Regions from separate parts of the Spirillospora sp. NPDC048911 genome, predicted to be linked through region 2. Evidence: riboswitches for the same ligand, from Rfam matches in the RefSeq annotation. Region 2 holds a riboswitch; each other region holds the start of a gene.

Evidence for each region. A riboswitch is a leader RNA that binds a small molecule or an ion and turns the genes downstream of it on or off. The one in region 2 is predicted to bind thiamine pyrophosphate.
Region 1: it holds a riboswitch for thiamine pyrophosphate, as region 2 does, so the genes downstream of both, ACGFNU_RS03005 (purine-cytosine permease family protein) here and thiO (glycine oxidase ThiO) in region 2, are expected to answer to the same signal.
Region 3: it holds a riboswitch for thiamine pyrophosphate, as region 2 does, so the genes downstream of both, thiC (phosphomethylpyrimidine synthase ThiC) here and thiO (glycine oxidase ThiO) in region 2, are expected to answer to the same signal.

Annotation. Positions count from the first base shown of each region.
Region 1 covers NZ_JBICUD010000001.1:639,967-643,154, forward strand. The annotation lists gene ACGFNU_RS03005 (purine-cytosine permease family protein) at 36-1,520, opposite strand; TPP riboswitch at 1,512-1,630, opposite strand; gene ACGFNU_RS03010 (rhodanese-like domain-containing protein) at 1,688-2,020, opposite strand; gene ACGFNU_RS03015 (SSI family serine proteinase inhibitor) at 2,094-2,528, shown strand; gene ACGFNU_RS03020 (Fpg/Nei family DNA glycosylase) at 2,691-3,188, opposite strand, start outside.
Region 2 covers NZ_JBICUD010000002.1:1,118,750-1,121,937, reverse strand. The annotation lists gene thiE (thiamine phosphate synthase) at 1-47, opposite strand, end outside; gene ACGFNU_RS12505 (Rv2175c family DNA-binding protein) at 175-549, opposite strand; gene ACGFNU_RS12500 (NAD(P)/FAD-dependent oxidoreductase) at 596-1,783, opposite strand; TPP riboswitch at 1,924-2,069, shown strand; gene thiO (glycine oxidase ThiO) at 2,058-3,182, shown strand; gene thiS (sulfur carrier protein ThiS) at 3,179-3,188, shown strand, end outside.
Region 3 covers NZ_JBICUD010000004.1:708,754-711,941, forward strand. The annotation lists gene ACGFNU_RS21955 (adenosine deaminase) at 1-633, shown strand, start outside; gene ACGFNU_RS21960 (sensor histidine kinase) at 602-1,810, opposite strand; TPP riboswitch at 1,922-2,035, shown strand; gene thiC (phosphomethylpyrimidine synthase ThiC) at 2,031-3,188, shown strand, end outside.

The DNA of each region.
Region 1 (3,188 bases), on a different contig from region 2:
GCAAGCCTTCGCCGTCCAGGGCGTGCCCCACCCGTTCAGACGGCCGGTGAGTCGATCTTGCCGTCGGTTCGCCCGGCCGCCCGGCCGCCCCCGCCCGGCCCGATCCGGCCGATGAGCAGCGCGGCCAGACCGGCGATCAGGAACGAGAACAGCGAGGCGCTCATCCAGCTCTGAGTGCTGAACCCGATCGCCTCTTGGACGTCGTGCCAGAAGCTCGCCCACCAGCTCACGGTGCCCGGGTTGATCAGCTGGTATGTGCCGAACCCGACCGCCCAGGCCACGATCATCCCCCAGCGAGACGGAGCCGACCCCGAGGTGTCCCACTCGCCAAGCCGTCCGCCAACAGGCGACGTCCCCTCAAGCTCCTGACTCTGATCCCCCAGAGAAGACGACCCCTCGCCCGGAGAGGAAGAAGACGTCGCCCAGGAACGCCGTCCCCGTCCCAGGAAGAAATCAGCCGCCAGCACGCCCAGCATGGGGACGAACACCGAGCCGATCAGAGACAGGAAGCTGGCGTAGTCGCCGATGTCGAGCAGCAGCGCCAGCCCGGTGATCAGCGTGCCGAGCGCGATCGACAGGACGCGCCGATCGGCGCGCGGCACCAGGTTCTGGATCGAGACGGCGGTGGAGTAGACGTTGGCGAACGATTGGTCGGCCTCGCGCAGGACGAATACCGCGAAGAAGAGCACGCCCAGCGTCACGCCCAGGAACGGGTCGAAGATCTTGGTGGAGTCACCCGCCACCAGGGCCAGGGCCAGCAGCCCGAGGATGTAGGCGATGATCTGGGTCGCCGAGTAACCGACGGCGGCCGCGCCGAACGCCCCGCGCGCACTGCGGGCGTGGCGGGTGTAGTCGGCCGCCACCGGCACCCACGAGATCGAGACGGCCAGCGCCGCGTCCGCCCCGATCCAGAAACCGCCCCACGAACCCTCGTTCAGATCAGGCAACGGCTCCCGCAGCAGCTGAACGTAGAAGTAGACGAGGGCGACCATCACCGCGGCGGTCACATACCGGCGCAACATGCGCACCGAGCCCAGCGGCCAGATCGTCAGGACCGTGGTGAGGACGCCCGCCGCGATCACGTATGTCCAGCGCGGCACGCCGTCCCACAGCGACCGCGCCGCGTCCGCGATGACGATCAGCTCGAACGTGCCCCAGCCGATGAGCTGGGCGATGTTGAGCGCGGTCGGCACGTACGACAGCCGCGCTCCGAACAGCCCGCGCAGCAGCACCATCGCGGGCTTGCCCGTGATCGCGCCGGGCGCCGCGGCCAGCCCCAGCATCAGCCCGCCGATCGCGGTGCCGACGATCATCGCGACGATGCCGGCCACGATCGACAGCGTCGGCTTGCCGTCGGCGTCGGGGGCCAGCACGGTGTAGGCGCCGGAGAAGGCGAACAGACTGACCCCGAGGTTGGCCCAGAAGGCGCCCTGGTCCCAGAAGCTGAGAACCTTGGGCGCGGGCTCGTCAAGGGTGTACGGCGCCTCGTGACGAGGGCGTTCTTTTACGGCAGACGTCATCGAACACGCTCCCTACGCCGGCATTACCCGGACAGGTTCATGCGGTCGGCGACGCCTGCGAACGTGTCGCCCTCTCAGCCCGGTCGGCCCGAGCTCCCGCGGTGGGGTTGCTTTTGAACGGGACGAATCGTACATCGGCCCAGGCGGCAATGTAAGACGGCCGGCCCTCAGGCCACGTGCGGTGGCCCGTCCGTGCCGCCCTTCATCGGGCGGCCGGCCTCGGCCCAGCGCTTCATGCCCCCGTCGACGTTCTTCGCCAGCCAGCCCGCCTGGTTGAGCGCGACCGTCACCTGCGCGGAACGCACCCCGGACCGGCAGATCACGTACACGTCCTGGTCGCGCGGAATCTCCCCGGCGCGGTCGCTCAGCTCGGCCATCGAGATGTGGGCGGCCCCGGGCGCGTGCCCGGCGTCCCACTCGTACTGCTCACGGACGTCGAGAAGGTATGCGCCCTCCGGTACGTCGGCCGCGTCCACGGCCGGGACGTCATCCCCGAAAATCATCACGCCTCCATGGAACCGCGCGGAACCCTCCCGCGTCGAATCACCCATGCGGTATCGGACGCTCCTTTTCATGACGCCCGGCCTAGCCATGGTCATGTCGATGGCGGCCTGCGGCTCCGAACAGGCCTCGAGCAGCCCAGGGAACTCCTCGGCCACGACGTCCGTCGCGCCCTCGGGCTCCCCCAACGCCACGCTGACAGTCCAGGTGAAGGCCTCCGCCAAGGCCCCCGCCAAGACGTGGACCCTGTCCTGCGACCCGGCCGGGGGTGATCATCCCAAGGCGAGCCAGGCCTGTACGGCCGTCACTCAGGCCAAGGATCCCTTCAAACCCCCGCCCGCCGACCAGATGTGCACGAAGATCTACGGTGGCCCCGAGATCGCCACCGTGAAGGGAACGTGGCAAGGTAAGCCTGTCAACGCCAAGTTCAGCCGTACAGACGGCTGCGAGCTCTCCCGCTGGGACAAGCTCGCACCGCTCTTCGGCGGCGTTCCCAAGGTCGGCTGACGAGTCCACCCCGTTCGGACTCGGTCAGCACGAGACGGGCCCCGGTCGGCGCGCGACCGGGGCCCGTCGCCGCGCCTGGGCCATCGCTACGCCAGGGCCGTTGTTATGCCAGGGCCGTCTCTACGCCTGAGCTTGGGGTTCTGGCTCTGGTGTCTTTGCCTGCTATTTGAGGAGGCGCGACATGCGGCGGTCCGCCAAAGGCTTGCCGCCTGTCTGGCAGGTGGGGCAGTACTGCAGCGACGAGTCGGCGAACGAGACCTCGCGGACGGTGTCGCCGCACACCGGGCATTTCTGTCCCGTGCGGCCGTGCACGCGCAGGCCGGTCTTCTTCTCGCCCTTCAGATCCTGCGCCTCCAGGCCGCGCGAGCGCTGCACGGCGTCCCGCAGGGTCGTGACGATCGTATCGTGGAGGGTCGCGATGTCCTCGTCGGTCAGCGAAGAGGCGATCTTGAACGGCGACATCTTGGCGGCGTGCAGGACCTCGTCCGAGTAGGCGTTGCCGATGCCGGCGATCACCTTCTGGTCGCGGAGCAGGCCCTTGATCTGGGTGCGGCGGCCGTTGACGATCTCGCCCAGCGCGGCGGGGGTGAACGTCTCGCTGAGGGGGTCGGGGCCCAGGGAGGCCACGCCGGGCACGTCGGCGGGATCCCGTACCAGATA
Region 2 (3,188 bases):
CGGGCTCGCAGGGTGACCGCGCGATCGGAGAGCAGGTGCCTGGACACGGTGCGGGCCGGTTCCTTCCTCGGACGTGGACGCGGGGCCACACGGACGTCCCCCGCGTGACCCCGCAATCCTGTCACGTCGGACTTTCTTCTCGATTTTCGGTGTTGTCGGGCGGCGGAACCGTCGTCAGAACGCGAGCGCCTGCGCGCGCCTGCGCACCTCGGTCCCCCGGTTCTCGCTGAGCGCCTGGACCGGCGTGCCCGGCAGCGTGTCGTCCGCGGTGAACAGCCACCGCAGCGTCTCGACGTCGTCGAAGCCGGCGTCGGAGAGCAGCGTCAGCGTGCCGGACAGGCCCTTGATGACCTGGCCGTCCTTGATGAAGGCCGCGGGCACCGCGGGGCTCCCCTCCCGCCGCACGGCCAGGAGCCTGCGTTCGCTGAGGAGCTGCTTGGTGCGGTTGACCTTGATGCCGAGGCGCTCGGTCGCCTCGTTCAGGGTGAGCCACTCCCCCACCAGGGCATCGGTCCGCGAGTCGAGAGCATTGTCGACGGTTGCGTGCATCTGCGTCACGCCACCTGCCTACCACGCGCACGGATGGGTCAAACCCTCAGGTTTTCACCGCCTGGCGAACGGGCACGTCCGGATCGGCCATGGCCCGGGGGTCGACCGGCGTGCCGGCGGCGATGACGCGCCTGGCCTGCACCAGGTCACGCGGTCTGTCCACGGTGAGGATCGCGTCCAGGCGGTCGCCGGTGAGCCAGCACACCGCCCACTTGTCCGCGGCCGGATCGCCCCGGAACACCATGCTCTCGGCCGCCGCGTGGTAGCCCGCGTACTGCACCATCTTCCCGAACTGCTCGGACCAGAAGTACGGCGCGGCGTCGTAGGCGGCCTCCTGGCCGAGCAGGGTCGCGGCGGCCACCTCCGGCGCGTTGAGGGCCGTGTCCCAGTGCTCGACGAGCAGCCTGCGGCCGTACCGTTCCGACCACCAGGCGGCGCAGTCGCCGACCGCGACGATCTCGGGGCGGCTCGTGCGCAGCGACGCGTCCGTCACGACGCCGCGCTCGATCTCCAGCCCGGAGCCCGCCAGCCAGCCCACCTCGGGCCGGACGCCGACGCCCACGACGATCTCGTCGGCCGGCACCTGGTCGCCGTCGGCCAGCAGGAGGCGGCCGTGCTCGATGGCCGCGACCTTGACGCCGGTGCGCAGGTCGATCCCGGCCTCGGCGTACCAGCGCGCGGTCAGGCCGCCGACCTCGGGGCCGAGCGCGTTCGCCAGCGGCGCGTCCGCGGCCTCGACCACCGTGACCGCACAGCCCTTCTTGGCGGCGGTGGTCGCGACCTCGGCGCCGATCCAGCCGGCGCCGACGATGACGACGCGGGCGCCCTCGACCAGCCCGGCGCGCAGGCGGCGGGCGTCGTCGATGGTGCGCAGCACGTGCTGTGGCCCGTCGCCGGGGAGCGTGATCGGGGTCGCGCCGGTGGCGATGACGAGCCCGTCGAACGGCAGGTCGCCCGCCGTGGTCGCGACCGTCCCGCCGCTCCCGGCGTCCAGGCGCAGCGCCGTGGCCCGCTCGCCGAGCAACAGCCGGCAGCGCAGCGCGTCCCAGGCGGCGTCGACCGTGGTGTCGTCGGTGTCGCCGGCGAGGACCGCCTTCGACAGCGGTGGCCGGTCGTACGGCCGGTGCCGTTCGGCCGAGACGAGGGTCAGCTCGCCCTCGTACCCCTTGCTCCGCAGGGCCTCCACGGCCCGAACGCCCGCCAGCCCGCCGCCCGCGACGACCACTCTGTCCATGAGCGCACACCCTAGCCGGGGCCCCTCAAGGACAAATGGACGGGTGTCCAGACATATGCATAGATGCAGGAAGACGTAGGCTGCAAGGGCAGCCGAGCGCAGCTCGTCCGTTGGCAGGGTGGCTGGGCGGGGCGCTGTGGGAAGGCAATCGCGGGAGTCTGGTTCGACCGGGCTGAGAGGGCGGCTGAGGCCGGTAGTCGATTGATCGATCACCGGGCGCATGGGCCGCCGACCGCCACGACCTGATCCGGATCATGCCGGCGAAGGGAGCGCGATGGACGTAGTGATCGTTGGGGCCGGGGTCATCGGCCTCGCCACCGCCTGGCGTGCCGCCGCCCGCGGCGCCGCCGTCACCCTGGTCGATCCCGATCCGGCGAGCGGCGCCTCCGCCGTCGCCGCCGGGATGCTGACCCCCGTCAGCGAGCTGACGTACGGCGAGGAGCCGCTGCTGCGCCTGGGGCTCGCCTCCAGGGACCGGTACGCGGCGTTCGTCGCCGAGCTGGAGGAGCTGACGGGCCACGACACCGGCCACCGCACCGACGGCATCCTGGAGGTCGCGTTCGACTCCGACGACCTCGGCTATCTGAACGATCTGCGGCGCTTCCAGGAGTCGCTGGGCATCCCCGCCGAGGCGCTCACGGGCCGCGAGTGCCGCAAGGCCGAGCCGATGCTCGCGCCGGGCGTGCGCGGCGGGCTGCTGGCGCCCGCGGACGGCTCGATCGACCCGCGGCGCCTCACTCCGGCGCTACAGGCCGCCGGCGACAAGCTGGGCGTGCGGCTCGTACGGCAGCGGGCCACCGGCCTCATCGTCGAGAACGACACGGCCACGGGCGTGCGGCTGGCGGACGGCTCGGAGGTGCGGGGCGCGAAGGTTCTGCTGGCCGCCGGTCCCTGGTCGGGTGATCTCGACGGCCTGCCTCCTGGGACCGTTCCCGCCGTGCGGCCGGTCAAGGGCCAGGTGATCCGCCTCCGCACCCGCGTGCCGTTCCTCCGGCGATCCACCCGCGGCCTGGTGAAGGGCTCCTCGATCTATCTCGTGCCGCGCGCGGACGGGGAGATCGTGATCGGCGCCACCCAGGAGGAGCTGGGCTTCGACACCCGCGTCACCGCCGGTGGACTGTGGGAGCTGCTCCGCGACGCCCGCGAGCTGCTGCCCGGCATCACCGAGCTGGAGTTCGCCGAGGTCACCGCGGGGCTGCGGCCCGGCTCGCCGGACAACGCGCCGGTGATGGGCCCGAGCGCGCTGCCCGGCCTCGTCCTCGGCACCGGGCACTTCCGCAACGGGATCCTGCTCACCCCGGTCAGCGCGGACATTCTCACCGAGGTACTGCTGGACGGCACGGTGCCGGACGTCGGCAGGCCGTTCACTCCGGAGCGTTTCGAGGTGGTCCCATCGTGAAGGTCA
Region 3 (3,188 bases), on a different contig from region 2:
CACGGCGTCACCGCGCGGCTGATCATGTGCTTCCTGCGGGACGAGTCCGCGGCGTCGGCGCTGGAGACGTTCGAGAGCGCGCGGCCGTGGTTCGGGGAGCCGATCATCGGGGTGGGGCTGGACTCGGCGGAGCTCGGCAATCCGCCGGGCAAGTTCCGGGAGGTCTTCGGCCTCGCCCAGGAGGCGGGGCTGCGGCGTGTCGCGCACGCGGGCGAGGAGGCGCCGCCCGAGTACATCTGGGAGGCGCTGGACGTGCTCGGCGTGGAGCGGATCGACCACGGCAACAGCTGCCTTTCCGATCTGCGGCTCGTCGACCGCCTGGTCGACGAGCAGGTGCCGCTGACCGTCTGCCCGGTGTCGAACGTGCTCCTGCAGAACGAGGACTCGCTCTACGAGCATCCTCTGCCGATACTGCTGGACGCGGGGCTCCTGGTGACGGTCAACTCCGATGACCCGGCCTTTTTCGGCGGTTACGTGGGCGACGTCTTCGACGCGGTGCGGAACGAGCCCGAGCTCCGGGTCGGCCTGACCGAGCTCCGGCGGCTGGCGGCCAACTCGTTCAAGGCCGCCTTCCTCTCCGACGAGGAGCGCCAGGCCTACCTCAAGGAAGTGAAGAACTACCGCTTCGCGTGACGGGCGCCTCGGTGTCCGGCGGGTTCATCGGCAGGGTGGCGGTGACGGCGAAGCCGCCGCCGGCCGCCCGGCCGGTCCGCACGGTCCCGCCCACGCTGCGGGCCCGCTCGGTCATGCCGAGGATGCCGAAGCCCTCGCCGCCGCCCTCGCCCGGGCCGCGGCCGTCGTCGGTCACCGTCAGCCGGAGCTCGCCGTCCGCCCGGACGAGGCGGATCTCGACCGCGCTCGCCCCGGCGTGCTTGATGACGTTGGTCAGGGCCTCCTGCACGATCCGGTGGACGACGATCCCGACCTCGGGGGCGGGCTCTCCCGTCCCCACATCCGTGAGACGGGCGTCGAGCCCGGCGGCCCGCACCGCGTTCGCGAGCTCGCCGAGGCCGTCCAGCCCGGCCGCCAGCTCGCTCGGCGCCCCCGGCACACCCGGCGCGTCGGTCCGCCGCAGGATCTGGAGCGTGGCGCGGACCTCCGCGCGCGCGTCGCGGCAGGTCGCGGCGATCGATTCGAGCGTCCCGGCGAGCTCGGCCCGGTCCAGCGGCCGGTCGCCCGCCACCCGGTGCGCGGCCGCCCCGGCCTGGACGCCGATCACGGTGATGGTGTGCGCGAGCAGGTCGTGCAGGTCGCGGGCGATGCGCAGGCGCTCCTCGGCGACCCGCCGCAGCGCCTCCTCCTCGCGGGTGCGCTCGGCGGTCTCGGCCCGTTCGAGGATCGCCGCGACCCGCGCCCGGTGCACCCGCCAGGCCTGGACCCCGACGATCACGCCGACGATCGCCTCCAGCGCGCCGATCTGCTCCAGGCCGCTGCTCCCGCCCGCGCGCATCGCGAACGTGACCGCGCAGATCGTCAAGATCACGCACAGCGTCGTGAGGACCGCCCGGACCCTGCGGCCCAGAAAGGCGTAGGTGACCAGCGCGAGCACCTCTGAGGGCACGACCGTGTGATGCTGGTACGAGAGCACGTGGAACGGCAGGATCAGCGCGGTGAAGGCCAGCAGCACGGCCCCCGGCCATCGCCGCCGCCAGGCCAGCGGCACGTGCAGGGCGATCAGGAGCAGCACCCCCCCGGCGTCCAGGGGACGGTCCCCCGGCCAGGCCAGCGTCGCCGCCAGCGCGCCCCCCGCCAGGACGGCCGCGATCAGGCCGTCCGTCACCTCCGGCCGCAGCCGGCCCACGATCACCACGTTCCCTACCGTAACGGAATCCCGCCATGGTCTTCGGCCGGGTGCGCGGAACCGGCCATACCTCACCGGCGGCGGTTGCGGCAACGGGGGGACGCCGGGTTAGCGTCGGGCACGACAGATCGCGGGGGCCCGGCGAACCGGGCTGAGATAGCGGCTGGGACGGCCGCTGACCGCTGGAACCTGACCGGGTAATGCCGGCGTAGGGAGAGATCGAGTCGTCATGAACGACACCGCTGTTTCACATGCCCGCAAGGCCTACCTCCTGGGATCGCGACCGGACCTGCGGGTGCCCGTGCGCGAGGTGCCGCTGACCAACGGCGACACCGTGGTCCTGTACGACACGTCCGGGCCGTACACCGACGCCGCGCACGAGACCGACGTGCGGCGGGGGCTGCCCGCGCCGCGCGCCGGGTGGATCGCCGAGCGCGGCGACACCGCCGAGTACGAGGGCCGCGCGCTCCGTCCCGAGGACGACGGCCGCAAGTCCACCGATCCGTTGCGCGACCAGGCCGCCTTCCCCGCGCGCAGGCCGCGCGAGGCGACGGGCGGGCCGGTGACGCAGCGCGCGTACGCGCGGCGCGGGGAGATCACCCCGGAGATGGAGTACGTGGCGCTGCGGGAGGGCGCCGCCCCGGAGTTCGTCCGCGACGAGCTCGCGGCGGGCCGGGCGGTGCTGCCCGCCAACGTCAACCATCCCGAGCTCGAACCGATGATCATCGGCCGGAACTTCCTCGTGAAGGTCAACGCCAACATCGGCAACTCGGCGGTGTCGTCCTCCATCGAGGACGAGGTGGCGAAGATGACGTGGGCCGCCCGCTGGGGCGCCGACACCATCATGGATCTCTCGACGGGGCGCGACATCCACACGACGCGCGAGTGGATCCTGCGCAACTCCCCCGTCCCGGTCGGCACGGTGCCGCTCTACCAGGCGCTGGAGAAGGTGGGCGGCGATCCGGCGGCGCTCGGCTTCGAGGTCTTCCGCGACACCGTGATCGAGCAGGCGGAGCAGGGCGTCGACTACATGACCGTCCACGCCGGGGTGCTGCGCTCGTACGTGCCGCTCACGGCGCGGCGCAAGACCGGCATCGTGTCGCGGGGCGGGTCGATCATGGCGGCCTGGTGCCAGGCCCACCGCGAGGAGAACTTCCTCTACACGCGGTTCCGCGAGCTCTGCGAGATCTTCGCCGCGTACGACATCACGTGGTCGCTCGGCGACGGGCTGCGTCCCGGCTCCATCGCCGACGCCAACGACGAGGCGCAGTTCGCCGAGCTGCGCACGCAGGGCGAGCTCACGAGGATCGCCGCGGAGTACGGCACGCAGGTGATGAACGAGGGCCCCGGCCACGTCCCGATGCACAAGATCAAGGAGAACGTCGAC